DNA from 4 places in the Klebsiella sp. R445 genome. Region 2 is predicted to be linked to each of the others. Evidence: predicted binding sites of a transcription regulator. Region 2 holds the regulator's gene; each other region holds the start of a gene.
The links. The regulator CRP, encoded in region 2, controls carbon source genes, mostly activating them, when cyclic AMP is high. The targets are predictions, from matches to a motif close to ATGTGANNNNNNTCACAT.
Positions count from the first base shown of each region.

Region 1: the regulator CRP is predicted to act here: its motif matches at 3,765-3,782, upstream of epd (erythrose-4-phosphate dehydrogenase).
Region 3: the regulator CRP is predicted to act here: its motif matches at 5,866-5,883, upstream of ACMYSN_RS13205 (YjcB family protein).
Region 4: the regulator CRP is predicted to act here: its motif matches at 4,587-4,604, upstream of idnO (gluconate 5-dehydrogenase).

Region 1 covers NZ_CP180446.1:4,028,942-4,036,274, reverse strand. The annotation lists gene fbaA (class II fructose-bisphosphate aldolase) at 36-1,115, opposite strand; gene pgk (phosphoglycerate kinase) at 1,311-2,474, opposite strand; gene epd (erythrose-4-phosphate dehydrogenase) at 2,552-3,571, opposite strand; gene tkt (transketolase family protein) at 3,902-5,893, opposite strand; gene loiP (M48 family metallopeptidase) at 6,171-6,929, shown strand; gene ACMYSN_RS18955 (thiamine pyrophosphate-binding protein) at 6,972-7,333, opposite strand, start outside.
Region 2 covers NZ_CP180446.1:3,620,389-3,627,721, reverse strand. The annotation lists gene ACMYSN_RS16880 (TetR/AcrR family transcriptional regulator) at 1-119, shown strand, start outside; gene ACMYSN_RS16875 (YheT family hydrolase) at 357-1,310, shown strand; gene ACMYSN_RS16870 (YheU family protein) at 1,313-1,531, shown strand; gene ACMYSN_RS16865 (phosphoribulokinase) at 1,568-2,437, shown strand; gene ACMYSN_RS16860 (OsmC family protein) at 2,506-2,910, opposite strand; gene crp (cAMP-activated global transcriptional regulator CRP) at 3,216-3,848, shown strand; gene ACMYSN_RS16850 (YccS/YhfK family putative transporter) at 3,901-5,979, shown strand; gene argD (bifunctional acetylornithine/succinyldiaminopimelate transaminase) at 5,969-7,189, opposite strand.
Region 3 covers NZ_CP180446.1:2,816,978-2,824,310, reverse strand. The annotation lists gene ACMYSN_RS13225 (EcpB family pilus assembly chaperone) at 1-574, shown strand, start outside; gene ACMYSN_RS13220 (TcfC E-set like domain-containing protein) at 599-3,124, shown strand; gene ecpD (fimbrial adhesin EcpD) at 3,114-4,757, shown strand; gene ACMYSN_RS13210 (fimbrial biogenesis chaperone) at 4,726-5,424, shown strand; gene ACMYSN_RS13205 (YjcB family protein) at 5,460-5,741, opposite strand; gene ACMYSN_RS13200 (EAL domain-containing protein) at 6,229-7,333, shown strand, end outside.
Region 4 covers NZ_CP180446.1:2,401,416-2,408,748, reverse strand. The annotation lists gene carB (carbamoyl-phosphate synthase large subunit) at 1-2,202, shown strand, start outside; gene ACMYSN_RS11190 (YgdI/YgdR family lipoprotein) at 2,405-2,641, shown strand; gene ACMYSN_RS11185 (NanQ anomerase/TabA/YiaL family protein) at 2,696-3,163, opposite strand; gene ACMYSN_RS11180 (gluconokinase) at 3,160-3,690, opposite strand; gene idnO (gluconate 5-dehydrogenase) at 3,705-4,469, opposite strand; gene ACMYSN_RS11170 (LacI family DNA-binding transcriptional regulator) at 4,758-5,750, shown strand; gene ACMYSN_RS11165 (2-hydroxyacid dehydrogenase) at 5,961-6,911, shown strand; gene ACMYSN_RS11160 (MFS transporter) at 6,984-7,333, shown strand, end outside.

The DNA of each region.
Region 1 (7,333 bases), 410 kb from region 2:
ATAGCGCGGGCTTTTGGGCAAGAAACAGAATGTTCTTACAGAACGTCGATCGCGTTCAGTTCTTTAAATGCCTGCTCCAGACGAGTCACCATGGACGCCTGTGCAGCGCGCAGCCATACGCGCGGATCGTAGTATTTCTTGTTCGGCTGGTCTTCGCCTTTCGGGTTGCCCAGCTGGCCCTGCAGGTAAGCTTCGTTGGTTTTGTAGTACTGCAGGATACCGTCCCAGGTTGCCCATTGGGTATCGGTATCGATGTTCATTTTGATAACGCCGTAGCTGACGGAATCTTTGATTTCCTGAGCGGAAGAACCGGAACCGCCGTGGAAGACGAAGTTCAGGCTGTTGTGCGGCAGGTTGTGTTTCTTAGAAACATATTCCTGAGAATCGCGCAGGATAGTCGGGGTCAGAACAACGTTACCCGGCTTGTACACGCCGTGTACGTTACCGAAGGAAGCAGCGATGGTGAAACGCGGGCTGATTTTGCTCAGTTCAGTGTACGCGTAATCAACGTCTTCCGGCTGAGTGTACAGTGCAGAAGCGTCCATGTGGCTGTTGTCCACGCCGTCTTCTTCGCCACCGGTGCAACCCAGTTCGATTTCCAGAGTCATGTCCATTTTGGCCATGCGCGCCAGATATTTAGAACAGATTTCGATGTTTTCGTGCAGGGTCTCTTCAGACAGGTCGATCATGTGAGAAGAGAACAGCGGTTTGCCGGTAGCAGCGTAGTGTTTTTCACCCGCGTCCAGCAGACCGTCGATCCACGGCAGCAGTTTCTTCGCGCAGTGGTCAGTGTGCAGAATAACCGGCACGCCGTAATGTTCAGCCATCTGGTGAACGTGATGTGCGCCAGAGATAGCACCCAGGATTGCAGCACCCTGCGGAACGTCAGTTTTCACGCCTTTGCCTGCGATGAACGCAGCGCCGCCGTTAGAGAACTGAACGATAACCGGAGATTTAGCTTTTGCAGCTGCTTCCAGAACGGCGTTGATGGAGTCAGTACCCACACAGTTAACCGCTGGCAGAGCAAAGTTGTTTTCTTTAGCTACCTGGAACACTTTCTGAACGTCATCACCAGTGATCACGCCAGGTTTTACGAAATCAAAAATTTTAGACATGTTACGTAGTCCTGTATCTTCGGCCGTTTATGCTCGCCATCACTGGTGTGGCAGTCCTCTGGCTGACCTCGCGTTCCCCGGTGACGTCAGTCCCCGACGTTCGCGCTGTTGCCCGCTTCCTGCAACACCAACGATTTAAAGCAACAAATTGAATTTTATTTGTAAAACAGGCGGGAATGTCCCGCCTGATCAAACTTACTTCTTAGCGCGCTCTTCAAGCATCGCTACAGCTGGCAGTACTTTGCCTTCCACGAATTCGAGGAATGCGCCGCCGCCGGTGGAGATGTAGGAGATTTTGTCCGAAATACCGAACAGGTCGATCGCTGCCAGGGTGTCGCCGCCGCCTGCGATGGAGAAACCTTCGCTGTCAGCAATCGCGTTAGCTACGATTTCGGTACCTTTACGGAAGTTCGGGAATTCGAATACGCCAACCGGACCATTCCACAGAATAGTTTTAGCGTTTTTCAGGATATCAGCCAGTTTCTGTGCAGAAACGTCGCCCAGGTCCAGAATCTGCTCTTCATCTTTGATGTCGCTAACAGATTTCAGGGTTGCGGTAGCGGTTTCGGAGAACTCAGTGGCTACGCGAACGTCTGTCGGGACCGGGATATCACAGGTGGTCAGCAGGCGCTTAGCTTCATCAACCAGGTCTGCTTCATACAGGGATTTACCAACGTTGTGGCCCTGGGCTGCAACGAAGGTGTTGGCGATACCACCGCCAACGATCAGCTGGTCAGCGATTTTGGACAGAGAGTCCAGCACGGTCAGTTTGGTAGAAACTTTAGAACCACCGACGATAGCAACCATCGGACGAGCCGGTTCTTTCAGCGCTTTACCCAGCGCATCAAGCTCAGCAGCCAGCAGCGGGCCCGCGCAAGCGACGTCGGCGAATTTACCGATACCGTGGGTAGATGCCTGTGCACGGTGTGCAGTACCGAATGCATCCATCACGAACACGTCACACAGTGCCGCGTATTTTTTGGACAGCGCTTCGTCGTCTTTCTTCTCGCCTTTGTTAAAGCGAACGTTTTCCAGAACCACCAGTTCACCCGCGGCAACTTCAACGCCATCCAGGTAATCTTTAACCAGACGTACCGGGTTAGACAGTTTGTCTTTCAGGTAATTAACAACCGGCAGCAGAGAGAATTCTTCGTTGTACTCGCCTTCGGTCGGACGACCCAGGTGAGAAGTGACCATCACTTTAGCACCCTGTTTCAGAGCCAGCTCAATGGTCGGCAGAGAAGCACGGATACGCGCGTCGCTGGTTACTTTCCCGTCTTTAACTGGTACGTTCAGATCGGCACGGATGAAAACGCGTTTACCAGCCAGATCCAGATCGGTCATCTTAATTACAGACATGGTGAATCCTCTCAATGATTCTTAAAGTTTTGCAGACGCCATACGCGCGATCGCGAACGATTTTGCGCAGGGATGTCTCACCTGAAACCAATAACGGCCATCGCTAACGTCGTGTCGAGCATCCGGTTAGCAAAGCCCCATTCATTATCGCACCAGACCAGTGTTTTGATCAGATGGGCACCACTCACCCGGGTTTGCGTGCCATCAACGATGGCGCTGTGCGGGTCGTGGTTAAAATCTATCGAGACCAACGGCAATTCCGTATAGTCAACTATACCATGAAATGCACCTTGTGCTGCTTTTTGCAGCAACTGGTTGACTTCACTGGCTTTTACGGGATTTCTCACCGTGACGCTCAGGTCGATCGCCGTCACATTAATCGTCGGAACGCGGACCGCAATCGCCTCAAAACGGTCATTAAATTGCGGGAAAATTCGCGTAATTCCCGCGGACAATTTGGTATCAACCGGAATGATCGACTGGCTCGCAGCACGCGTACGCCGCAGGTCCGGATGATAAGCATCGATCACCTGCTGATCGTGCATCGCGGAGTGAATTGTCGTTACCGTTCCTGACTCTATGCCGTAGGCATCATCTAACAGCTTTATGACCGGGATAATGCAGTTGGTGGTGCAGGAGGCGTTAGAGACAATACGATGCTCGGCACGTAGCTCTTCGTGGTTCACGCCAAATACCACGGTCGCGTCGAGATCGCTGGCACCGGGATGGGAAAAGAGCACTTTCTTTGCCCCAGCCTGAAGATGGGCTTCGCCATGCTCACGACTGCCATACACGCCGGTACAATCCAGAACGATATCAACCGCCAGTTCCTGCCAGGGCAGCGCCGCAATCGAAGGTTCGTGCAGCAGGCGAATGGCATCATCGCCGACAAACAGCTGCTCTCGCTCCTGGCGAACATCCCAGGCAAAGCGCCCATGGCTGGTGTCATATTTCAACAAATGCGCGATGCCTGCGGCGTCCGCCAGTTCGTTGATAGCCACCACGGTAATTTCCGCACGACGCCCGGATTCGTATAACGCGCGAACCACGTTGCGTCCTATGCGACCGAAGCCATTAATCGCGATGCGTATGGTCATAGGTCTCCTGCAAGGTTGTCCCTGATTTGAGATGGCTGACAGAGTAATCCAGCCGCGCCTTAAGGGAAACCTTACCCGTCGCAAACTGCGACTGATTGATTAATTGTCGAACATTTATACGACTGAAACGCTTCAGCTAGAATAAGCGAAACAAGGAATAAAAGGAATGGCTGTCCAGTGGAAGAAGTGAGTTATCTGACATTCGTCACATTTTTGTTGGAATAATATGCCATCGCCAGACGGCTTTTGGGAATAACGAAGATAAAAAAAAACCGGGAAAATTCCCGGTTTTTTCTGACGTTAGCCCCTGGATAACCAGGATGCAGACGACTACAGCAGCGCTTTCGCTTTGGCGACCACGTTTTCCACGGTGAAGCCAAACTCTTCGAACAGCAGCTCTGCCGGCGCAGACTCACCGAAGGTGGTCATACCGACGATAGCGCCGTTCAGGCCGACGTATTTGAACCAGTAATCAGCGATACCGGCTTCAATGGCCACACGCGCAGAGACGGCTTTCGGCAGCACGGATTCGCGGTAAGCGGCATCCTGCTTGTCGAACGCGTCGGTGGACGGCATGGAAACCACGCGCGCCTTCACGCCTTCGGCAGTCAGTTTGTCCCAGGCGGCAACCGCCAGCTCAACTTCAGAACCGGTCGCGATGAAGATAAGCTCAGGCTGGCCTGCGCAATCTTTCAGCACGTAGCCACCGCGAGCGATGTCTTTCAGCTGCTGCTCGGTACGATCCTGTTGTGCCAGGTTCTGACGAGACAGAATCAGCGCAGTCGGGCCGTCATGACGCTCAACGCCATATTTCCACGCCACCGCAGATTCAACCTGGTCACACGGACGCCAGGTGGACATGTTCGGTGTAACGCGCAGGGAAGCAACCTGCTCAACCGGCTGGTGAGTCGGGCCATCTTCGCCCAGACCGATAGAGTCGTGGGTGTACACCATCACCTGACGCTGCTTCATCAGTGCCGCCATACGCACCGCGTTACGGGCATATTCGACGAACATCAGGAAGGTCGAGGTGTACGGCAGGAAGCCGCCGTGCAGGGAGATACCGTTAGCGATAGCGGTCATACCGAACTCACGCACGCCGTAATGGATGTAGTTACCGGCGGTATCTTCGTTAATCGCTTTCGAACCAGACCAGATAGTCAGGTTAGATGGCGCCAGGTCAGCGGAACCGCCGAGGAACTCTGGCAGCAGCGGACCGAACGCTTCGATCGCATTCTGAGACGCTTTACGGCTGGCAATCTTGGAAGGATTAGCCTGCAGTCTGGCGATGAATTCATTGGCTTTCGCATCGAAATCAGACGGCATGTCACCTTTCATACGACGGGTGAATTCAGCTGCTTCCTGCGGGAAGGCTTTCGCATAAGCTGCGAACTTCTCGTTCCAGGAGGCTTCTTTCGCCTGACCGGCTTCTTTCGCATCCCACTGCGCATAGATATCAGACGGGATTTCGAAGGCCGGGTGATGCCAGCCCAGCGCGTCACGGGTCAGCGCAATTTCTGCGTCGCCCAGCGGTGCGCCGTGGGAGTCGTGCGTACCGGCTTTGTTCGGGGAACCGAAACCGATGATGGTTTTGCACATCAGCAGGGACGGTTTGTCGGTGACCGCGCGCGCTTCTTCTACTGCACGTTTGATGGCATCGGCGTCGTGACCGTCTACGCCACGCACAACGTGCCAGCCGTAAGCTTCAAAGCGTTTTGCCGTATCGTCGGTGAACCAGCCTTCAACGTGACCGTCGATGGAGATACCGTTGTCGTCATAGAACGCCACCAGTTTACCCAGTTTCAGGGTACCGGCCAGGGAGCAAACCTCGTGAGAGATCCCTTCCATCATGCAGCCGTCGCCCATAAAGGCGTAGGTGAAGTGGTCAACGATATCGTGGCCCGGACGGTTGAACTGCGCCGCCAGCGTTTTTTCTGCGATAGCCATACCTACGGCGTTAGCAATACCCTGACCCAGCGGACCGGTGGTCGTTTCCACACCCGCGGTGTAGCCCACTTCCGGGTGACCCGGGGTTTTAGAGTGCAGCTGACGGAAGTTTTTCAGCTCTTCGATCGGCAGGTCGTAACCGGTGAGGTGCAACAGGCTGTAGATCAGCATGGAGCCATGGCCATTGGACAGCACGAAGCGGTCACGATCGGCCCAGGACGGATTCTGTGGGTTATGGTTCAGGAAATCACGCCACAGGACTTCGGCAATGTCAGCCATACCCATCGGGGCACCCGGGTGGCCGGATTTGGCTTTCTGTACAGCATCCATGCTCAGCGCACGAATAGCGTTAGCAAGCTCTTTACGTGAGGACATTTTGACTCCAGTTCGGACTGTTGAAGGTCATACCCTTAACGGCTTGACGAGAGCGCATTTTGGGCTATGCCAGAAAAAAGTGACAACAATGTAACCCAAGCGACAAAGCATGTACATGGAGCATCCTTTTGTGGTTTAAGAAATCTCCGGAACACGTTGTGCTGCCCCGGAATCCTCTCACCCTTGTTGCGCAATAGTCTTTATAATTTGTGCAGGATGCGACTGGCTTATCGTCGTCATTTTCAGACAGATCATCGAACGATTGTGGAAGATAAAAATGAAAATTCGCTCAACTATTCTTGCCCTTGGGATTGCCGCAACCCTTAGCGGATGTCAGAACATGGACTCCAACGCCCTTCTCAGCTCCGGCGCAGAAGCTTTTCAGGCTTACTCGCTGAACGATGCGCAGGTAAAAGCCTTAAGCGATCAGGCCTGCAAAGAGATGGATGCGAAAGCCACGATTTCTCCTGCCAGCAGCCAGTACAGCCAGCGCCTGAGTAAAATCGCCGCCGCGCTGGGCGACAACATCAACGGCCAGCCGGTGAATTACAAAGTCTATGAAACCAAAGACGTGAACGCCTTTGCGATGGCTAACGGTTGTATCCGCGTGTACAGCGGCCTGATGGATATCATGAACGATAACGAAGTCGAAGCCGTGATCGGCCATGAAATGGGCCACGTCGCCCTCGGCCATGTGAAGAAAGGTATGCAGGTCGCCCTCGGCACCAACGCCGTTCGCGCCGCAGCCGCCTCCGCTGGCGGTATCGTCGGTAGCCTGTCGCAATCTCAGCTCGGCGATCTCGGCGAAAAACTGGTGAACTCGCAGTTCTCCCAGCGCCAGGAATCAGAAGCCGACGACTACTCCTACGATCTGCTGCGCAAACGTGGAATTAACCCAGCGGGGCTGGCCACCAGCTTCGAGAAGCTGGCCAAACTGGAAGCCGGTCGTCAAAGCTCGATGTTTGACGATCACCCGGCATCTGAAGAACGCGCCCAGCACATCCGCGATCGCATGAAAGCGGACGGCATTAAGTAATGCCTTTTCCCCCTCACGGGCATAACGGGAGGGGGAAGCTGGCTAGTAGAGGGTCTTCTGCGGCGGCCCGGCAAAGCGCAACGCGCCGATGCTACCCATTCTGACTTCAACCACCGATGGCCCCGGCATCGCCAGCGCTTCGGTCATCACCGCGCGGAAATCGTCCGCCCGCTCAACGCTCCACGCCTGCAGACCAATGGCCTGCGCCAGCAGCGTGAAGTCCGGCGTATGCAGCTCGTTGTAATACTGACGACCACCAAAATATTTATCCTGAATACCGCGCATCACCCCATAGCCGCCATCGTTCATGATAATCAAGGTCACGTTGGCTTTTTCCTGCGCCAGCGTCGCCAGCTCGCCCAGGTTCAGGCTCAGGCCACCGTCGCCCACCAGGCCAACGATCT
Region 2 (7,333 bases):
TGGGTTACCCGTTACCGGCGGCGCTGATCTCGCAGCAGGCCCTTGATCCCGCCCTGCTGGAGCCGCTAGCTAAGTCCGCCGTCACCACTTTCCTCAGCGCCTGGCATTACCACTCCTGAGCCGCCAGACAGACGCCTGCCGGGTGCGATAATTTCCGGCAGCGCGTACTCCAGTCATCACCCGGCCGCAATTTCGTGTAACCTATAGAGCTGGCCGTAAGACCACATATTGGATAACCGGCGCACCTCGTGCGCGGTATAGTGTTGTATTAGTTTATTAATTGCTCTGGTGCTATGGTTGAAATCACCCCCACAGAAATGACGCCCCCTGAAGACGATTCGCGCGAGTTTCATCCGATGCGCGGCGTGGGTAATCGTCATCTGCAAACCATGCTTCCGCGTCTGATCCGTCGCAAACTGGGCTTCACACCCTTCTGGCAACGCCTCGAGCTTCCGGACGGTGATTTTGTCGATCTGGCATGGAGCGAAGACCCCTCCCTGGCACGGCACAAACCGCGGCTGGTCGTTTTTCATGGCCTGGAAGGCAGCCTGCACAGCCCCTACGCCCACGGTCTGATTCATGCTGCCATGCAGCGCGGCTGGCTTGGCGTGGTGATGCATTTTCGCGGCTGTAGCGGTGAACCCAATCGTAATAACCGGATCTATCATTCTGGCGAAACCGAAGACGGCAGCTGGTTTCTGCACTGGCTGCAACGTGAATTTGGTACGGTCCCGACCGCCGCCGTTGGCTATTCACTGGGGGGGAACATGCTGGGCTGCCTGCTGGCAAAAGAAGGCGATAACGCCCCGCTGGACGCCGCGGTGATCGTCTCAGCCCCCTTCATGCTGGAAGCCTGCAGCTATCATATGGATAAAGGCTTTTCCCGGGTCTATCAGCGCTATCTGCTTAACCTGTTAAAGGCCAATGCGGCCCGTAAGCTGAAGGCCTACCCGGGTTCGCTACCGGTCGATTTACGCCAGCTCAAAGGGATGCGCCGCATCCGCGAGTTTGACGATATGATCACCGCGAAAATCCACGGCTTCGCCGGTGCGCTAGACTACTATCGCCAGTGCAGCGCGATGCCGCGATTAAGTGATATCACCACGCCGACGCTGATCATTCACGCGAAGGACGATCCTTTCATGGATCACCACTCTATCCCGCCGCAGGAACAGCTGCCGGCAAATGTGGAATATCAGCTGACCGAGCAAGGCGGGCACGTCGGGTTCGTTGGCGGCACGCTGCGTAAGCCGGAAATGTGGCTGGAACGACGCATTCCGGACTGGTTAACCCGTTGGTTGGGAGCATAAATATGATTATTCCCTGGCACGATCTGGATCCCGAAACGCTGGATAACCTGATCGAAAGCTTTGTATTGCGTGAAGGCACCGATTATGGTGAACATGAACGCTCGCTGGTGGATAAAGTCGCCGACGTCAAACAACAGTTAAAAAGCGGAGAAGCCGTGCTGGTGTGGTCTGAACTACACGAAACGGTCAACATTATGCCCCGCAAGCAGTTCCACGGCTAAGGCGGCACCACACCATCGTTTAATCTGGGAGTTGTTATGTCTGCCAAACATCCGGTGATTGCCGTCACGGGTTCCAGCGGCGCGGGAACCACGACCACCAGCCTCGCCTTTCGTAAAATTTTCGCACAGCTGAATCTACGTTCTGCGGAAGTCGAAGGCGACAGCTTCCATCGCTACACCCGCCCGGAAATGGACATGGCGATCCGCAAAGCGCGCGATCAGGGCAAGCACATCAGTTACTTCGGTCCGGAAGCCAACGACTTCGGCCTGCTGGAAAATACCTTCCTTGAATACGGGCGCAACGGCAGCGGCCAGTCGCGAAAATACCTGCATACCTATGACGAAGCGGTCCCGTGGAATCAGGTTCCAGGTACCTTCACGCCGTGGCAACCGCTCCCGGAACCGACCGACGTCCTGTTTTATGAAGGGCTGCACGGCGGCGTGGTCACCCCGCAGTACAACGTCGCGCAAAATGTCGACCTGCTGGTCGGGGTGGTGCCGATTGTCAATCTGGAATGGATCCAGAAACTTATCCGGGATACCAGCGAGCGCGGCCATTCCCGTGAAGCGGTAATGGATTCCGTGGTGCGTTCGATGGAGGACTACATCAACTTCATCACCCCGCAGTTTTCCCGTACCCATATCAACTTCCAGCGAGTCCCCACCGTCGATACCTCGAACCCGTTTGCGGCGAAAGGCATCCCTTCACTGGATGAAAGTTTTGTGGTGATCCACTTCCGTAATCTGCAGGATATCGATTTCCCGTGGCTGCTCGCGATGCTGCAGGGATCGTTTATCTCGCATATCAATACGCTGGTGGTTCCGGGGGGCAAAATGGGTCTGGCGATGGAGCTGATCATGACGCCGCTGGTAGAGCGCCTGATGGAAGGCAGAAAGATCGACTAGCCATAAAAAACCCCGGACGTATAACGACTGGGGTTGTTCTCTGCTACCTGGCACTATCCGGCCGTCAGTTAGCCTTCAATGACTTCATAGGTGTGGGTGATGTTGACTGCTTTTTGCAGCATCAGCGCCACCGAGCAATATTTCTCTGCCGACAGATCCACCGCACGCGATACCGCCGCATCCTTCAGCTCTTTGCCAGTCACAATGAAATGCATGTTGATATGGGTAAACAGGCGCGGCGCCTCTTCCCGGCGTTCAGAAGTCAGCTTCACCTCACAGTTGGTCACGTCGTGACGCCCTTTCTGCAAAATAGACACAACATCAATCGCGCTGCATCCGCCCGCCGCCATCAACACCATTTCCATCGGGCTTGGCGCTTTATCTCCGGAGTTGCCGTCCATCAGAATCTGGTGACCTGATGCGGACTCTCCGATGAAGGTTAACCCTTCAACCCATTTCACACGAGCTTGCATAAAATTTAACTCCGAGGTTGCAATTTTCCTGACAGATTACGCGCACATAACAATTCTCGCAACGGAAGGCGACCTACATCATGCTGAAGCAAGACACCAGGAGACATGCGGCAAAAGCTATGCTAAAACAGTCGGGATGCTACAGTATTACATTAATGTATTGCATGTATGCAGAGGAGTTCACATTACAGGCTGAAGAAAAATCACCAGCCATTTCCCAGGCATAGGGAAACAATACGATTGCATGCCCGGATGCCGTGTAGTGTCGGCACCCGGAGATAGCTTATAACAGAGGATAACCGCGCATGGTGCTTGGCAAACCGCAAACAGACCCTACCCTCGAATGGTTCTTGTCTCATTGCCATATTCATAAGTACCCATCGAAAAGCACGCTGATCCACCAGGGTGAAAAAGCAGAAACGTTGTACTACATCGTCAAAGGCTCTGTGGCTGTGCTCATCAAGGATGAAGAAGGTAAAGAGATGATCCTCTCTTACCTCAACCAGGGCGATTTCATCGGTGAATTAGGCTTGTTTGAAGAAGGCCAGGAGCGTAGCGCCTGGGTACGTGCAAAAACCGCATGTGAAGTGGCCGAAATCTCTTACAAAAAATTCCGTCAGTTGATCCAGGTTAACCCGGATATTCTGATGCGCTTGTCGTCGCAGATGGCTCGTCGTCTGCAGGTCACCTCCGAAAAAGTGGGTAACCTTGCCTTCCTCGACGTCACCGGTCGTATCGCTCAGACGCTGCTGAATCTGGCTAAACAGCCGGATGCCATGACCCACCCTGATGGTATGCAAATTAAAATTACCCGCCAGGAAATTGGTCAGATCGTCGGTTGTTCTCGTGAAACCGTCGGCCGTATTCTGAAGATGCTGGAAGATCAGAATCTGATCTCCGCACACGGTAAAACTATCGTCGTTTACGGTACGCGTTAAGTCGTTAAAACGGCGTGTTGCCCCCGCAATACGCCGTTTTTGTCTCCCCCTGATGTGGCGCAGGCTGATTTACCACCCGGAAGTCAACTATGCACTGCGGCAAACGCTGGTGTTGTGTTTGCCTGTCGCGGTCGGTCTTCTCCTCGGTCATCTGCAACAGGGTCTGCTGTTCTCCTTAGTGCCTGCCTGCTGTAACGTCGCCGGTCTGGACACCCCGCACAAACGCTTTTTCAAACGCCTGATCGTGGGTGGCTCGCTGTTTGCTGGCTGTAGCCTGGTGGTCCAGCTACTGCTGCAACAGGAGATCCCGCTGCCCCTGATCCTTAGCGGCCTGGCGCTGCTGCTTGGCGTGACGGCAGAGATTAGCTCGCTCCATGCCAGACTCCTCCCGGCCTCGCTGATTGCGGCCATCTTTACCCTGAGCCTTGCCGGGAACATGCCCATCTGGGAGCCGCTGTTGATCTACGCGCTCGGCACCTTGTGGTACGGATTGTTTAGCTGGTTCTGGTTCTGGCTCTGGCGTGAACAGCCGCTACGTGAATCCCTGAGCCTGCTCTACAGGGAGCTGGCTAACTACTGCGAAGCGAAATACAGCCTGCTGACTCAGCATATCGACCCGGCGACATCGCTCCCGCCGCTGCTCACTCGCCAGCAAAAGGTGGTGGACCTGATCACCCAGTGCTATCAGCAGATGCATATGCTGGCGGCGAACCAGCGCAACGATCACAAGCGCCTGCTGCGGGCGTTTCAGGTGGCGCTGGATCTACAGGAACATATCTCCGTCAGCCTGCATCAGCCTGAGGAAGTCCAGAAGCTGGTGGAGCGTAGCCACGCGGAGGCGGTGATCCGCTGGAACGCGCAAACCGTTGCCGCCCGTTTGCGGGTGCTGGCCGACGACATTCTGTACCATCGCTATCCGCAACGCTTTCATATGGATAAGCAGATTGGCGCGCTGGAGAAAATTGCCTGGCAGCACCCCGACAACCCGGTCGGGCAATTCTGTGCCTGGCACTTTAGCCGCATCGCCCGCGTGCTGCGTACCCAGCGCCCGCTGTATGCCCGCAACCTGATGGCAGATAAAGAACGCCGCCTGCCGCTGTTGCCTGCGCTAAAGCACTATCTCTCATGGAAATCGCCGGCGCTGCGCAATGCAGCGCGTATCTGCGTGATGCTCACTGCCGCCAGCCTGATGGGCAGCGCCCTGCACCTTCCCAAGCCTTACTGGATCTTAATGACGGTGCTTTTCGTCACCCAAAACGGCTACGGCGCGACGCGAGTGCGCATCGTCCATCGGGCGGCCGGCACCCTCGCAGGCCTCGCCATTGCCGGGCTGACGCTGCACTTTCACGTTCCCGATGGCTATACTCTGACCGCGCTGCTGATCATTACGCTGCTGAGCTACCTGATTATTCGCAAGCACTACGGCTGGGCGATGGTCGGCTTTACCGTGACGGCGGTATATACCCTGCAGCTGCTGACACTTAACGGCGAGCAGTACATTGTCGCCAGGCTTATCGATACGCTTATCGGCTGCCTGATCGCCTTTGGCGGAATGGTCTGGCTGTGGCCACAGTGGCAGAGCGGGCTGCTACGTAAAAACGCCCACGACGCGCTGGAGGCCGATCAGGAGGCCCTCCGGCTGATCCTCAGCGACGATCACCAGGCTCCGGCGCTGGCCTATCGCCGCATGCGCGTCAATCAGGCACATAACTCGCTGTTTAACTCATTGAACCAGGCCATGCAGGAGCCAGGGTTTAACTCGCATTATCTGGAAGATATGAAGCTGTGGGTTACCCACAGCCAGTTTATTGTTGAGCACATCAACGCGATGACCACCCTGGCCCGCGAGCACAACATGCTGACGCCGGAGCTGGCCCGGCGCTATCTGGAATCCTGCGAGATTGCGCTTCAGCGCTGTCAGCAGCGGCTGGACACTGACGGTCCCGGCAGCGCTGACGACGTGAATATTATGGAGTCTCAGGACGTCGAAGTGAGTCGCGGCCCGCTAAGTACCATGGAGCAGCACCTGCAGCGGATCCTCGACCATCTGAACACCATGCACACCATCTCGTCGGTGGCATGGCGTCAGCGCCCACATCATGGCATCTGGCTGAGCGCGACTAAGCGCTAAGCACCTTCTGTACCGCCTGGGCAAAGCGCGCCATTCCTTCGGCAATATCCTGCTCATCGATCACCAGCGACGGCACAAAGCGCATGACGTCCGGCCCGGCATTGAGCACCATGACGCCTGCATCCGCCGCGGCATACAGGAAATCGCGCGCCCGGCCTTGATGCTGTGGTTTGAGCTCCGCACCAATCAGCAGCCCCATGCCGCGGATATCGCTAAACAGGTCAAAGCGAGCGTCAATCTCCTGCAGATGTTGCACAAACAGCGCCCGCTTCGCGTTCACCCCTTCCAGCACATCAGGCGTATTGATCAGGTCAAATGCCGCCCCGGCAACCGCGCAGGCCAGCGGGTTACCGCCGTAGGTTGAACCGTGGGAGCCGGCGTGGAAGGCGCTGGCGATTTCGTTAGTGGTCAGCACGGCGCTGATCGGGAAACCGCCGCCTAGCGCTTTGGCACTGGTGAGGATGTCCGGCGTCACACCATAATGCATGTACGCAAACAGCGAACCGGTACGCCCCATCCCGCACTGCACTTCATCAAACACCAGCAGCGCCTGATGCTCATCGCACAGTTCGCGCAGCCCTTTCAGGAACTCTGGCGTCGCCGCCATCACGCCACCTTCGCCCTGAATCGGCTCAACCACGATTGCGCAGGTGTGATCGTCCATCACCGCTTTAACCGCGTGCAGGTCGTTAAACGGCACGTGGATAATGTCGGCGGGTTTCGGGCCGAAACCATCAGAATACTTTGGCTGCCCGCCCACGGACACGGTAAACAGCGAGCGGCCGTGGAAGGCGTTATGGAAGGCGATGATTTTGGTCTTATACGGACTGTGGCGGGTAATGGTGTAGTGACGCGCCAGCTTGAAGGCCGTTTCGTTGGCTTCCGTACCGGAGTTCATAAATACCACGCGCTCGGCAAAGGTGGCGTCCACCAGCTTGCGACCAAGACGCAGCGCCGGTTCGTTGGTAAAGACATTGCTGGTGTGCCACAGGGTTTCACCCTGCTGCTGCAGCGCCGCCACCAGCGCCGGATGACAATGACCTAACGCCGTCACCGCAATCCCACCGGCAAAATCAATGTACTCTTTACCCTGCTGATCCCATACGCGGCTACCTTTACCCTTTACCGGGATGAATTCCGCAGGTGCATAAATCGGCAGAATAACTTCATCGAATGTGGCGCGGGTAATTACCGGTTGCTCAGTTGCCATGTCATGCCATCCTTCTTCGTTACGCAATCATTATTGTGATAATCTAATCACAAAATATGCATAAAAAATCAATCAATGGCAACTGTATAGCCAAAATAATTCGGGTTGTGAGGTGCAGCGACTAAGCGCTGGTCAGAAGGGTGA
Region 3 (7,333 bases), 800 kb from region 2:
CGGCAGCAGCGTCCTCAGCAAAGAGATCAAAAACACCACTGAGAGCGGGCGTCTCATCAATATTCATATTGAACGTCTCTCCTCGCCGCTTGAAGGGGCCAGTGTGATCCCGATGGAGGTGCAGGGTGAAGTGTTGCTCACCCCGGCCAGCCTGCTGTTACCGGCACAGAGCAGCGATGCCATCCGCTTTTTCTACAAGGGGCCGGCAGACGATAAAGAGCGCTACTACCGCATCGTCTGGTTCGATCAGGCGTTAAGCGATGCACAGCGTGACAGTACCACCCGCAGCGCGGTTGCCACGGCTTCAGCGCGTATCGGGACCATTCTGGTCGTCGCACCGCGAAAAGTGAATTTTCAATATCAGTATGCCAATGGAAAGCTGGTGAACACCGGCAATGCCACGCTGCGCATCCTGGCGTATGGCCCCTGCCTGAAGCCGGCAGATGGCAAAGAATGCAAAGAAAACTATTTCCTCATGCCCGGTAAAGAGCGTCGTTTCACCCGCGTGAATGTTGCCGATAAAAAAGGACGGGTTGCACTCTGGCAAGGCGAGCAGTTTGTTCCTGTAAAATAACAATTGTGCTGACGGGATAAGGTTATGCCTTTACGACGGATTTCCCCTGAGCTGAAAATGCTCGTTGCCTATGGTATGGCCATTCTTTTTGTTCCGTTTAGCGTGAATGCTGCCCCTCAGCAGGTGCAGCAAATCGGTGGTGTGGTGATCCCACAGGCATTCCGTCAGGCGTTACAGGACGGGATGAGCATCCCGCTGTTTCTGCACCTGGAAGGCAGTCAGGGGACCCAGAACGATCAGCGGCTCGGTAGCGCGTTTATCTGGCTGGACAACGGTGCACTGCGCATTCGCCATATTCAGCTGGAAGAGCGCGAAGACAACGCCAGCGTCAACGAATCCACCCGGAAAATGTTGACCACCCTGGCGAATGAATCCTTCGACGGCGACCTGCATATTACGCTCACCGCAGATGCTCAACTGCAGCTCAGCCTGCGTCAGCTGCTGCTGCAACTGGTGGTGAAACGTGCCGCGCTGGGAACCGTACTCCAGTCGCGTAGCGAAGACATCGGCCAGTCCAGCGTCAACCATATCAGCAGCAGCCTGACCTATAACCTCGGCGTCTATAACAATCAGATGCGCAACGGCGACAACAGCACGTCCAGCTATCTGTCATTGAATAACGTGAGTTCGCTGCGCGAACACCATATCGTGCTGGATGGCTCGCTGTACGGCGCCGGTACCAGCAGTCAGGATAGCGAAATTTATAAAGCCATGTATGAGCGCGATTTCGCCGGGCATCGTTTTGCCGGCGGGATGCTGGATACGTGGAATTTACAATCCCTGGGGCCGATGACCGCCATTTCCGCCGGCAAAATCTATGGTGCCTCGTGGGGAAACCAGGCCAGCTCCACGGTGTTTGATAACTCCCAGTCGGCCACGCCGATCGTCGCGTTCTTACCGGCGGCGGGTGAAGTGCATTTGTCGCGCGAAGGGCGCCTGTTGAGCGTGCAGAACTTTATGATGGGCAACCACGAAGTGGATACCCGGGGACTACCCTACGGCATTTATGATGTTGACGTTGAAGTGATCGTCAATGGCCGGGTGGTGGGCAAGCGCACGCAGCGGGTGAACAAGTTATTTAGCCGTGGACGCGGGGCGGGGGCTCCCTTGGCCTGGCAGCTGTGGGGCGGCAGTTTTCATATGGATCGCTGGTCAGAGAGCGGTAAAAAGACCAAACCCGCGAAAGAGAGCTGGCTGGCGGGGGCGTCCACTTCCGGTGCCGTCGGGACCTTCAGCTGGGCGGCAACCGGCTATGGCTACGATAGCAACGCGGTCGCCGAGACGCGCCTGACGATGCCGTTGACGGAGTCGATCAACGTTAACCTGCAAAATATGCTGGCCAGCGATAGCTCCTGGAGCAGCATCGGTAGCATCAGCGCCTCGTTGCCCGGTGGGTTTAGCACGATCTGGGTGAACCAGGAAAGGACCGTTATCGGCGATAAACTGCGCCGCAGCGATGCCGATAACCGGGCCATTGGCGGGACGCTTAACCTGAACCCGCTATGGTCGAAACTGGGGACGTTTAGCCTCAGCTACAACGATGACCGCCGCTACCGCAGCCATTACTACACCGCCGATTATTACCAGACCCTCTTTAGCGGTGCTTTCGGCTCGCTGGGCCTGCGTGCGGGTATTCAGCGCTTCAACAACGGCAACAGCAGTAGCAGTACCGGAAAATATATCGCGCTTGATTTCTCACTGCCGCTGGGCAACTGGTTCAGCGCCGGCATGACTCACCAGAACGGCTACACCATGGCCAACCTCGCCGCGAGAAAACAGTTTGATGAGGGGGTTGTACGCACCCTCGGCGCCAATATTTCCCGGGCGATTTCCGGTGATACCGGCGATGACAAAACCTTGAGCGGCGGCGCCTATGCCCAGTTTGATACGCGCTATGCCAACGGTACGCTGAATATTAACAGCGGTGCTGACGGTTATGTAAACACCAACCTCACCGCCAACGGTAGCGTCGGTTGGCAGGGGCGCAATATCGCTGCCAGCGGGCGTACCGACGGCAACGCGGGGGTGATTTTCAACACCGGCCTTGATGACGACGGCAAGCTGAGCGCGAAGGTCAACGGGCGGGTTTATCAGCTGAGCGGCAAGCGCAACTATCTGCCGCTTTCCCCTTACAGTCGCTACGACGTTGAGCTGCAGAACAGCAAAAACTCGCTCGACAGCTACGACATCGTCAGCAACCGCAAGAGCCGCCTGACGCTCTATCCGGGCAACGTGGCGGTGATCGAGCCGGAAGTGAAGCAGATGGTGACCGTTTCCGGACGCATTCGCGCCGAAGACGGCACGCTGCTGGCGAATGCGCATATCAATAACCACATTGGCCGTACGCGCACCGATAGCAGCGGCGGATTTGTAATGGATGTGGATAAAAAATTTCCGACGATAGATTTCACCTACGGCAACAACCAGAGCTGTGAAGTCGGACTGAACATCAGCCAGGCGCGCGGTGCGGTTTGGGTGGGCGATGTGGTGTGCGCTGGCCTGAAAACTTACGCCAGCACGCAGCAGGCAGGAGAAGGACATGAAAGTTAAAGGATTCGCGTTGATAGGCCTGGGGCTGGTGGCGCTATATGCCTCGCGAGCCGGGGCAGCAGTCACGAAAACAACCTGGGCGGATGCGGCGGCAGTGCAGTATGTGTTCGTAGAAAATAACTCGGATGATAACTTTTTCGTCACGCCGGGCGGCGTGCTGGACCCGCGTATGACCGGTGCCAGCCGCTGGACCGGGCTGAAATATACCGGCAGCGGTACCATCTATCAGCAGAGTCTGGGCTATATCGACAATGGCTATAACACCGCCCTTTACGCTAACTGGCAGTTCGATATGTGGCTGGAAAACGCCCCGGTATCGTATCCCCTAAGCGGACTGCGCTGCATCAACTGGTATGCCGGCTGCGATATGGGTACCAGCCTTATTTTGCCGCAGGTCACCGATGCCAACGGTTTTTACGGCGCGAAAGTTACCTCCGGCGGGCAAAAATGGATGCACGGCATGATGTCGGACGCGTTTTATCAGTATCTCCAGCAGATGCCGGTGGGCGGTAGCATGTCGATGACCATCAATGCCTGTCAGACCTCCGTCGCCTACGATGCCACCAGCGGCGCACGTTGTAAGGACCAGGCGTCCGGTTCCTGGTATGTGCGTAACGTCACCCACACCAAAGCGGCAAGCTTAAAGCTCATCAATACGCACTCCTTGACCGAAGTGTTTATCAACAGCGATGGGATCCCGACGCTGGGGGAAGGAAATAGTAATTGTCAGGAGCAGACCATTGGCACCCGCAGCGGGCTGAGCTGCAAGATGGTCGACTATGCGTTGCAGCATAACGGGCTGAGCAATACCTCGATCCATATCTTCCCGGCGATTAGTAACTCCTCGCTGGCCTCGGCGGTGGGCAGTTACGATATGCAGTTCAGCCTCAACGGCAATAGCTGGAAGCCGGTCAGCGGCACCGCTTACTACTATACCTTTAACGAAATGAAAGCCTCGGATTCGGTCTACATCTTCTTTTCCAGCAACTTCTTTAAGCAGATGGTGGCGCAGGGGATCAGCGATATCAACACCCAGGATCTGTTTAACTTTCGTTTCCAGAACACCACCTCGCCGGAGTCCGGCTGGTATGAGTTTTCCACCTCTAACTCGCTGGTTATCAAGCCGCGTGATTTCAGCATCAGCATTATTTCGGATGAGTACACCAGTTCGCCATCACGAGAAGGCAATGTCGGGGCCGGGGAGCCTGCGCTTGATTTTGGCTACATCGTGACCACCAGCGGCAGAACCGCCGCCGATGAGGTCCTGATTAAAGTGGATGGCCCGGCACAGTCCATTGCCGGTCGTTCGTACTGTCTTTTTACCTCGGCAGATGGCACGGCAAAGGTGCCTTTCCCGGCGCAGCTCTCGCTGACGACCCAAAGCGGCGCGATCAAAACGTACGACGCAGGCTGCGATAGTCACTGGAACGATATGACGGATGCGCTGTGGCTGACGACGCCGTGGACCGATGCGTCCGGCGATGTTGGCGTGATGAATAAGACAACGGTTAAATTTTCCATCCCGATGAACGATGCTATCTCATTAAGAACCATTAATGACGAGGGCTGGTTTGGCGAAGTAAGTGCTTCAGGAGAGATTCATGTTCAGGCGACGTGGCGCAATATTAATTAAGCGGTTCAGAGTCGCCGGGTGGTTACTACTGCTGGGGCTGCCGATGGTGGGCCAGGCGATCTCCGTCGGCAATCTGACTTTTTCGCTGGGGGCTGAGGAGCAATTTGTTGCTAAACGGGTCCTGAATAACAATAAGAGCGCGCGGCTGTATCAGGTCTCCGTGGTTGGTATCGACCGTCCTGGTGGCAATGAAGTGCGCTCCCGTCCTGCGGATGGCGAACTGCTGTTTGCTCCGCGCCAGCTGACGTTACAGGCCGGGCAGGGCGAGTATTTTAAATTTTATTATCATGGCCCGCAGGATAACCGTGAACGCTATTACCGGGTGTCGTTTCGTGAAATCCCGACGCGCAATCGCGTCGCGCGTAATGCGGCGGGAGGAATGGTCGGTATCGATCCGGTAGTGGTGATGGAGACTATCCTGGTGGTGCGTCCGCGGCAGGTGCAGTTTCGCTGGGCCTTCGATCCCAAGGCGGGGAGTCTCAGTAACAGCGGCAATACCTGGTTTAAGCTGTTGATTAAACCCGGGTGCGATTCAACGGAAGAAGAGGGAGAGGCCTGGTATTTGCGGCCTGGAGATGTGCTTCGCCAGGCGGCACTGCGCCAGCCTGGCAATAAATATATTATCTATAATGATAAATTTATTAAGATATCAAAGGATTGCGAATAGACGGCGTCAGAGCTGTCCGTTAAATGGTCTGGCGATCAGGTCATGACCATCGGCCATTGCGGCGGCGTCTGACTCATGACGTCAATCATCACGTCTTTGATATTGCCCCAGATTTTAGCGACATCCAGCAGTGTGATACCCAGCAGGCCGGTGGCGAACCAGCAGGCCGCAGCCAGGCCAAGACAGCTGCAAATGACGGCTAAACCGGCATAGTCACTTTTACGTAGCTGAATGTTCATCGAGCTGGCCAAAAACATCAAAACCGCGCTCACTAGCGGCCAGCGCAACAGTATGACACTGGTAGTAATGGAAGCCATCAACCTCATCCTCAAAAAGATCGGGTGCCTTTGACAACCTGGCGAGACTGACGATGACGTGGCGCTCTGGCTATCTTTAGGCAATCAGGAAAGTAATGAAACAGTGTTCTTGTTTCACTAAGTTGTGTGAACTATATCACATTTGCTGTTTTATTCACCAGTCCAAAATGCGCGTTTTTTTATCTGTTTTTAAACCATATTATTAATATGGTTATTGGCGCGATATATGACCTATTATTTATGAACGTTATCTGCGGTTTTAATGATTTATTCTCGGCAATGATACGGATAAACCGAATTACTGAGTGGTCGGACTCGCATAATGCCGAGAAAGTTTCTCGATTGCCCGCGAACTTAGTATTATTCATCATTATTGACGATGGGGTTTTTACACCAACTGGCTGATTGCCAAAAATAGTCACTGCTGTAAACAATGGGTGTGATCTTTTACCGTGATTAAGGCATATCGCATGGATAAACAACGGAAATGAATCGTCGCACGCTGCGCAAGCCCTTGCGTATATTGGGCCTTGCCCTGGTGGTCTTACTGCCCATCGTTCTGGCGCTGTGGTTTGCCCAGCTGAGAGCGAAAGCGGAAACCGGCGATCGGCTCCGTTCGTTCTCGCAGCTGGCGTTGCAAAAAACGGAGCTGGTGGTCGATGAGGTGGAGCTGGCACGGAAAAAAGCCTTGCAATATAAAGGGGTAATCTGTTCTCCCGAGCACCAGCAATATATGCTGGGGATCGTGCGCAGTCTGCTTTACGTCGATGATTTAATTTACGCTGACGGGACGCAGTTTGATTGTTCCACCTCGGTTCACCCGAAGACCCCGTGGCGAACGCCGGCGGCAAATTATACAAAAGCGCCCGATATCGCTATTTACTATTATCGGGATACGCCTTTCTATCCTGGTTTTGCCATGACCTATATGCAAAAAGGGCACTACGTCGCGGTTATTAATCCTCTGTCCTACAGCGCCTTAATATCCAGCGATAAAGATTTAGCCTATGGCTTGTTCGATACCAAAACTAACCTCTTTTTCTCTACCAGCAAAAATGCTGATGCCGAGTTGCTGCACAGACTGGTAGGACACGATAGCACCTTATTCCGCCAGGATAACCGGGTTTATACCGTGGCTCGCTCCACCATTCGCCCCATCGCGGTGATCATGTCTACGTCGTACGCCAGCTATTACCAGGTCTTTTTTGATCAGCTCACCGTCACGCTGCCGCTGGGCTTCATTTGCAGCCTCCTGATTTTACTGGTCTGGTCGCGAACCCGTAAGCAATACGATTCCCCGCGCAATATGCTGCAGCGGGCGCTAAACCACCGCCAGTTGCGCCTGCACTACCAGCCCATCATCGATATTCAACATAACCGCTGTGTGGGGGCTGAAGCACTGCTGCGCTGGCCGGGATGTGAGGGGACGGTGATGAGCCCGGCGGAGTTTATTCCGCTGGCGGAAAGCGAAGGGATGATCGCCCAGATTACCGACTATGTGGTGGATGAACTGTTTGCTGAACTGGGGGAGTTTCTCTCCCGGCATCCTCATCTGTATATCGCCATTAACCTGTCGGCCACGGATTTTTACT
Region 4 (7,333 bases), 1.2 Mb from region 2:
GGTCGTACCCCGGCATCGTTCGAACCGTCCATTGACTACGTCGTCACCAAAATTCCACGCTTCAACTTTGAAAAATTTGTTGGCGCGAACGACCGTCTGACCACGCAGATGAAATCCGTGGGTGAAGTGATGGCGATTGGCCGCACCCAGCAGGAATCTCTGCAGAAAGCGCTGCGCGGCCTCGAAGTGGGCGCCACCGGTTTCGACCCGAAAGTGAGCCTCGACGATCCGGAAGCGCTGACCAAAATCCGCCGCGAGCTGAAAGACGCTGGCGCCGAGCGTATCTGGTACATCGCCGATGCATTCCGTGCCGGGCTGTCCGTGGACGGCGTCTTCAACCTGACCAACATCGACCGTTGGTTCCTGGTACAAATTGAAGAGCTGGTACGTCTGGAAGAGAAAGTGACCGAACTCGGTATCACCGGCCTGACCGCTGACTTCCTGCACCAGCTTAAGCGCAAAGGCTTTGCCGACGCGCGTCTGGCAAAACTGGCGGGCGTTCGTGAAGGCGAAATCCGCAAGCTGCGTGACCAGTACAACCTGCACCCGGTCTACAAGCGTGTGGATACCTGCGCGGCGGAATTTGCGACTGACACCGCCTACATGTACTCCACCTACGACGAAGAGTGTGAAGCGAACCCGTCCGTTGACCGCGATAAAATCATGGTCCTCGGCGGCGGCCCGAACCGTATCGGTCAGGGTATCGAGTTTGACTACTGCTGCGTACACGCCTCGCTGGCGCTGCGTGAAGACGGTTACGAGACCATTATGGTCAACTGTAACCCGGAAACCGTGTCGACCGACTACGACACCTCTGATCGTCTGTACTTTGAGCCGGTCACCCTGGAAGACGTGCTGGAAATCGTGCGCATCGAGAAGCCGAAAGGCGTCATCGTGCAGTACGGCGGCCAGACTCCGCTGAAACTGGCCCGTGCGCTGGAAGCCGCTGGCGTACCGGTTATCGGCACCAGCCCGGATGCGATTGACCGTGCAGAAGACCGCGAGCGTTTCCAGCAGGCGGTTGACCGTCTGAAACTGAAGCAGCCGGCTAACGCCACCGTTACCGCCATCGAGATGGCCGTTGAGAAGGCAAAAGAGATTGGCTACCCACTGGTGGTACGTCCGTCCTACGTCCTCGGTGGCCGGGCAATGGAAATCGTCTACGACGAAGCCGACCTGCGTCGCTACTTCCAGACCGCGGTCAGCGTTTCTAACGACGCGCCGGTGCTGCTGGACCGCTTCCTTGACGACGCGGTAGAAGTTGACGTTGACGCAATCTGCGACGGCGAAATGGTGCTGATTGGCGGCATCATGGAGCACATCGAACAGGCAGGCGTACACTCCGGTGACTCCGCATGTTCTCTGCCGGCCTACACCCTGAGCCAGGAAATTCAGGATGTGATGCGCGAGCAGGTACAGAAGCTGGCCTTCGAGCTGCAGGTTCGCGGCCTGATGAACGTCCAGTTCGCAGTGAAGAACAACGAAGTCTACCTGATTGAAGTCAACCCGCGTGCGGCACGTACCGTCCCGTTCGTCTCGAAAGCCACCGGTGTTCCGCTGGCCAAAGTGGCGGCGCGCGTGATGGCTGGCCAGACCCTGGCACAGCAGGGCGTGACCAAAGAGATTATCCCGCCGTATTACTCGGTGAAAGAAGTGGTGCTGCCGTTCAACAAATTCCCGGGCGTTGACCCGCTGTTAGGGCCAGAAATGCGCTCTACCGGGGAAGTGATGGGCGTAGGGCGTACCTTCGCGGAAGCGTTCGCGAAAGCGCAGCTGGGCAGCAGCTCAACCATGAAAAAACAGGGACGCGCGCTGCTCTCCGTTCGCGAAGGCGACAAAGAGCGTGTGGTTGACCTGGCGGCGAAACTGCTGAAGTTTGGTTTCGAACTGGATGCCACCCACGGCACCGCGATTGTGCTGGGGGAAGCCGGTATCAACCCGCGTCTGGTGAACAAGGTGCATGAAGGTCGTCCGCACATTCAGGACCGTATCAAGAATGGCGAATACACCTACATCATCAACACCACTGAAGGTCGTCAGGCGATTGAAGACTCCAAGCTGATTCGCCGCAGCGCCCTGCAGTACAAAGTTCATTACGACACGACCCTGAACGGCGGTTTCGCGACGGCAATGGCGCTGAACGCCAACGCTATCGAGAAGGTCACCTCGGTGCAGGAAATGCACGCGCAGATTAAGAAATAATGTAATCTGCCCGTAAAAAGCGCCTCCGGTGGTCGACCCCGGGGGCGCTTTTTTTTGCCTTGCGATCGGCTTAGAACAAAAACAAGAACATCCGCGTGAAAACACCACTTCGGAGAGTTCTGGTGTTCTCTCCCGGTTTGGTCAGCTAGCCTGAAGTGGTTAGGAAATAATTAATTTGACTGAATAACGGGAGAGAAACACGATGAAATACAATAAACCCCTCACCGCTGTGGTTTTCGCTGCTGCTGCACTGTTTACCGTAGCCGGGTGTTCATCCAATCAGTCGCTGAAAACTACCGATGGCAAAACCATTGTGACCGATGGTAAACCGCAGGTGGATGATGATACCGGCATGGTGTCCTACAAAAATGCGGAGACCGGTCGTACCGAGCAGATTAATCGCGATCAGGTTAAGTCGATGGACGAACTGGATAACTAAGAGACAAATTCATGTGGCCCCGCATGGAACGCGGCGGGGCCGATGGCTGACTGATTAAAGCAGCGCGTGGTCAATTTTGACGATAATTTTGCGTAGCGGTGCGCCGGCATCCATGGCGCTCATTGGTCGATGCAGTTCCCCGGGAAACAGGACGGCCAGCTCTTCAGGATGCAGATGAATCAGCGTTTCGCTGCTGATCTCCTCACAAAAGCCAATATCATGGGCGTCCTTAAACGGTCCGTCCGGCACAATCTCCAGGCCTTTGTTTCCGGCCCCGATAATCTCCTCACCTTGCAGCACAATATGAATATCGATGTACTGACGATGGTACTCCGGGCGCTGTTCCGCCAGCGGTTTCGTGCTGCCTTCAACAACGGTAAAAAACAGATTATCGCCATCGACGGTATATTTCCCCGGTGGCAGAGCGTGCGGCTCCTGCTGCAGTACCGCCTGCAGCGCTTTGCGGATAACCGGCGGGTAAAAACTATTTTTAGCGGCGGCGCTTAAGGTATCGATAATCATGCCGGGACTCCCTGCGTGGGTTGCGGGTTAAGTAATGTGATGGAGTGCGCCACAATGCTCGCGACATCGGGGGCGATATCCACCGCGACGATATCGCCTTCGCTGGCATCCGGGGTTTCCAGCGCGGCAAACTGGCTGCGCAGCAGGGCTTCCGGCATAAAGTGGCCCTTACGCGCCTGCATCCGTTGCAAAATGCAGTCGTAGTCGCCGGTCAGCCACAGGAAGCGTAAATGGGGGTTACCCTCGCGCAGCTGGTCGCGGTAGCGCTTTTTCAGCGCCGAGCACACCAGCACGCCGGATTCGTTCTTCTGTCCAAGGCTGAAAATCACATCGCCAATGCGCTCCAGCCACGGCTGGCGATCGTTGTCATCCAGCGGCTGACTGGCGGCCATTTTGACGATGTTCTGCCGGGGATGAAGATCGTCACCGTCGATAAACTTGGCGCCAAGCGCCTGGGCCAGCGCCTGACCCACGGTGGTCTTCCCGGTGCCCGACACGCCCATCAAAATAATGCATTGCCCTGCCATAATGCGCTCCTTAATCAGACGGCAACCAGCATGCCGCCGTCGACGAATAACAGATGTCCATTGACGAAATCGGATGCTTTGGAGGAGAGAAACACGGCGGCGCCAATCAGCTCTTGCGGATCGCCCCAGCGTGCGGCAGGCGTACGTTTACACAACCAGTCGGTAAAGGCCCGATCGTCCACCAGGGCCTGGGTCATGGCGGTTTTAAAATAGCCCGGGGCAATACCGTTGACCTGGATGTTATCGCGCGCCAGCTCGACGCACATGCCGCGAGTCAACATCTTCACCGCGCCTTTGGCGGCGGCGTACGGGGTAATCGTGTCGCGGCCCAGTTCGCTCTGCATGGAGCAGATATTGACGATTTTGCCGCGCCGACGGCTGACCATACGTTTGGCTACCGCCTGGGAGACCAGGAATACCGCGGTCTGGTTGACGGAAATAACGTCATGCCATTCCTGCACCGGAAATTCGGTAAAAGGATGGCGGCGCTGAATACCCGCGTTATTAAATAACACGTCAATCGCACCAATTTCGGTTTCAATTTTCGCAATTGCATTTTCAACCGCCTCGGCATCGGTAACATTAAATACCGCGGAGTGGGCAATGGCACCCTCATCACGTAATTTCATGACCGCATCATCCGCACGAGACGCCGAAATATCGTTGACAATAATTTCTGCGCCATATCGTGCAAGGCCTTGCGCCATGACAAAACCAATCCCTTGTCCTGCGCCAGTAATTAAAATACGTTTGCCTTGTAAGCTGAAAAGATCTTTCATCTTGATATCCTGATTAACGGCTGAATATAAATGATGTGGTGCGTGTTAATGCCGCTGATGGCAAAACATGACCCGCAACAACCTGTGCTCTATCTCACGGATTTTTGCCGGGTAAATCTGTGATGGAGATCACTCAAAATGGTGTTACGAAAAGGGGTTACGCTAAACGTGATGTCGGGTGGAAATTGCCATGGCTCAAGGGGTTAAGCGCAGAATGGTGTGATTCTCTTTTTCCTGAACGGCAGGCATAATGGCCTGATGCATTGGATGTATTTGACGGGTCGATAGATGAAAGTACAACGCATTACGCTCAATGATATTGCAGCGCTGGCTGGCGTAACCAAGATGACCGTCAGCCGCTATTTACGTACGCCGGACAAAGTCAAACCGGAGACCGCAGAACGTATCGCCAGCGTGATTGCGGAAATCGGTTATGAGCCCGATCCCGATATTCCGGCGATGACCAGCGTCGTCGTTCCGCGCATTGGCGTATTAATTCCCTCTTTTCATAACCAAATCTTCGCCGACCTGCTGGCGGGGATCGAATCGGTGACCGCGGCGCACGGCTACCAGACGCTGGTGGTCAACTACGATTACGATCGCCAGCGCGAAGAAGAACAGATCGCGGCGGTGCTGGCGTTTCATGTCAAAGGCCTGCTGCTGACCGAGTCGGTTCACACCCTGCGGGCGGATAAGTACCTCAACGCCGCCAAAATTCCTATCGCCGAAGTGATGGGGCTGGCGGAGAATCCCGGGCGCATCAACGTCGGGTTCGATAACTTCAAAGCCGGTTTTGACATGACCACGATGCTGCTGGCGAGCGGCAAGCGGCACATTATCTATTTCGGCTCGATGTCTGACGTGCGCGACGAGCAACGCTACGCCGGCTATTGCCAGGCGATGGAGAATGCCGGGCTGGCGACAGGGCGTATTGCGCCGAATAAGGTGTCGTCGGTGTCGATAGGAACCGGCATGATGAATCTGGCGCGGCAGATGTATGCCACCATGGACGGGATCCTCTGTACCAATGATGACCTGGCGGTGGGCGTGTTACAGGAGTGCCTCGCATCGGGTATCAATGTCCCGCAGGAGCTGGCGATCGCCGGTTTTCATGGCCTGGAGATCGGCCAGATTATCACCCCGCGGCTGGCCAGCGTGCTGACTCCGCGCTTTGAGATGGGTAAGGTCGCTACTGAGATTTTAATCAAAAAAATCAAAGGACTGCCGACCATTGAGAAAGTAGACCTGCACTACCGCCTGTCGCTGGGCGAAACGATTTAATCCCGCCTGTCGCGCGACGCCACGGTGTTAGCAAACCGTTAACGCCATGCCCCGCGTCACAGCGTGATACGTCGGTTTTGTCTTAGCGATCACGTAGAGGGTAACAGCAATTTTTAACACGATTCAGCGTGATGCAGATCGCAAAACGCCCCGCTAAAAACCCGTTTGATAGTGGCTACCGTTGTAACGAACCGTCAAACAGGTGATCTGATGAAGAGTACTCTTACCCGCGCCGTCCTTTTAGTGGCCCCCGTTATTGATGCACTGCAGGAGCAGCTGGCGGCCCATTTCCCGCTGCTGCGTCTGTACGAGCAGGACGATCCGATAGGTTTTCTGCGTGAGCAAGGCGAGAACATTGCCGCGGTTGTCACCCGTGGGGACATTGGCGTACAGAACAGCGTCCTTGAGCTGCTGCCGCACGTTGGCCTGATTGCCATTTTCGGCGTCGGTACCGATGCCGTTGATGTGGAATATGCTCGTACCCGGCAGATTAAGATCTCCATCACCTCCGGCGTACTGACCAATGACGTGGCGGATCTGGCGATGGGGCTGCTGCTGGCCGCCTCCCGCAATCTGTGTCAGGGCGATCGCTTTGTCCGGGAAGGGCGCTGGGAGAAGGGCGGGATGCCGCTGGCGACTCAGGTCAGCGGTAAGCGCATTGGCCTGCTGGGGATGGGCAATATCGGCCAGGCGATTGCCCGTCGCGCCCGCGGCTTCGACATGCAGGTGCTTTACACCGACCGCAAACCGGTGCCGGGTCTGGATTATCAGTGGTGTGCCGATCTGCATACCCTGGCCCACGAGAGCGATTTCCTGGTGATTGCGGCCTCCGGCGGCGAAGCCAATCGCGGGCTGATCGATTATTCAGTGTTTAACGTCATGCCGAAACAGGCGTGGCTGATCAACATCGCCCGCGGCTCGCTGGTGGATGAGAAGGCGTTGATACAGGCGTTACAAAACGGTGTTATCGCTGGGGCGGCTCTCGATGTGTTTGAAGACGAACCGCATGTGCCGGCGGCGCTGATTGCGCTAGATAATGTGGTGCTGCAACCGCACGTCGCCAGCGCGACCCATGAAACCCGACAGAAAATGAGTGAGGTAGTTTTTGCCAACGTGGCGGCTTATTTCGCCGACGCGCCATTGCCGAACGCGATTAATTAATTTCTCTCTCTTATTTCTGTACCCAGCTCGTATTCAATGACAACAATAACCTCTGCATAGAGAGCGCGAAATATGAATGATAAAATTCCCAGCACCCGCTGGTGGCGTATTATTACGCCGGTGTTGATCGCCTGTATTATTTCGTTTATGGACCGGGTTAATATTAGTTTCGCATTACCCGGTGGAATGGAAGAGGACTTAGGTATTACCAGCCAGATGGCCGGTGTTGCCAGCGGCATCTTTTTTATTGGTTATTTATTTTTGCAAATACCCGGTGGGCGAATTGCGGTAAACGGTAGCGGTAAGCGTTTTATTGCCTGGTCGCTGATGGCCTGGGCGGTCGTTTCGGTAGCCACCGGCTTCGTGACCCATGAATATCAACTGCTGGTGCTGCGTTTTATTCTCGGCGTGTCCGAGGGCGG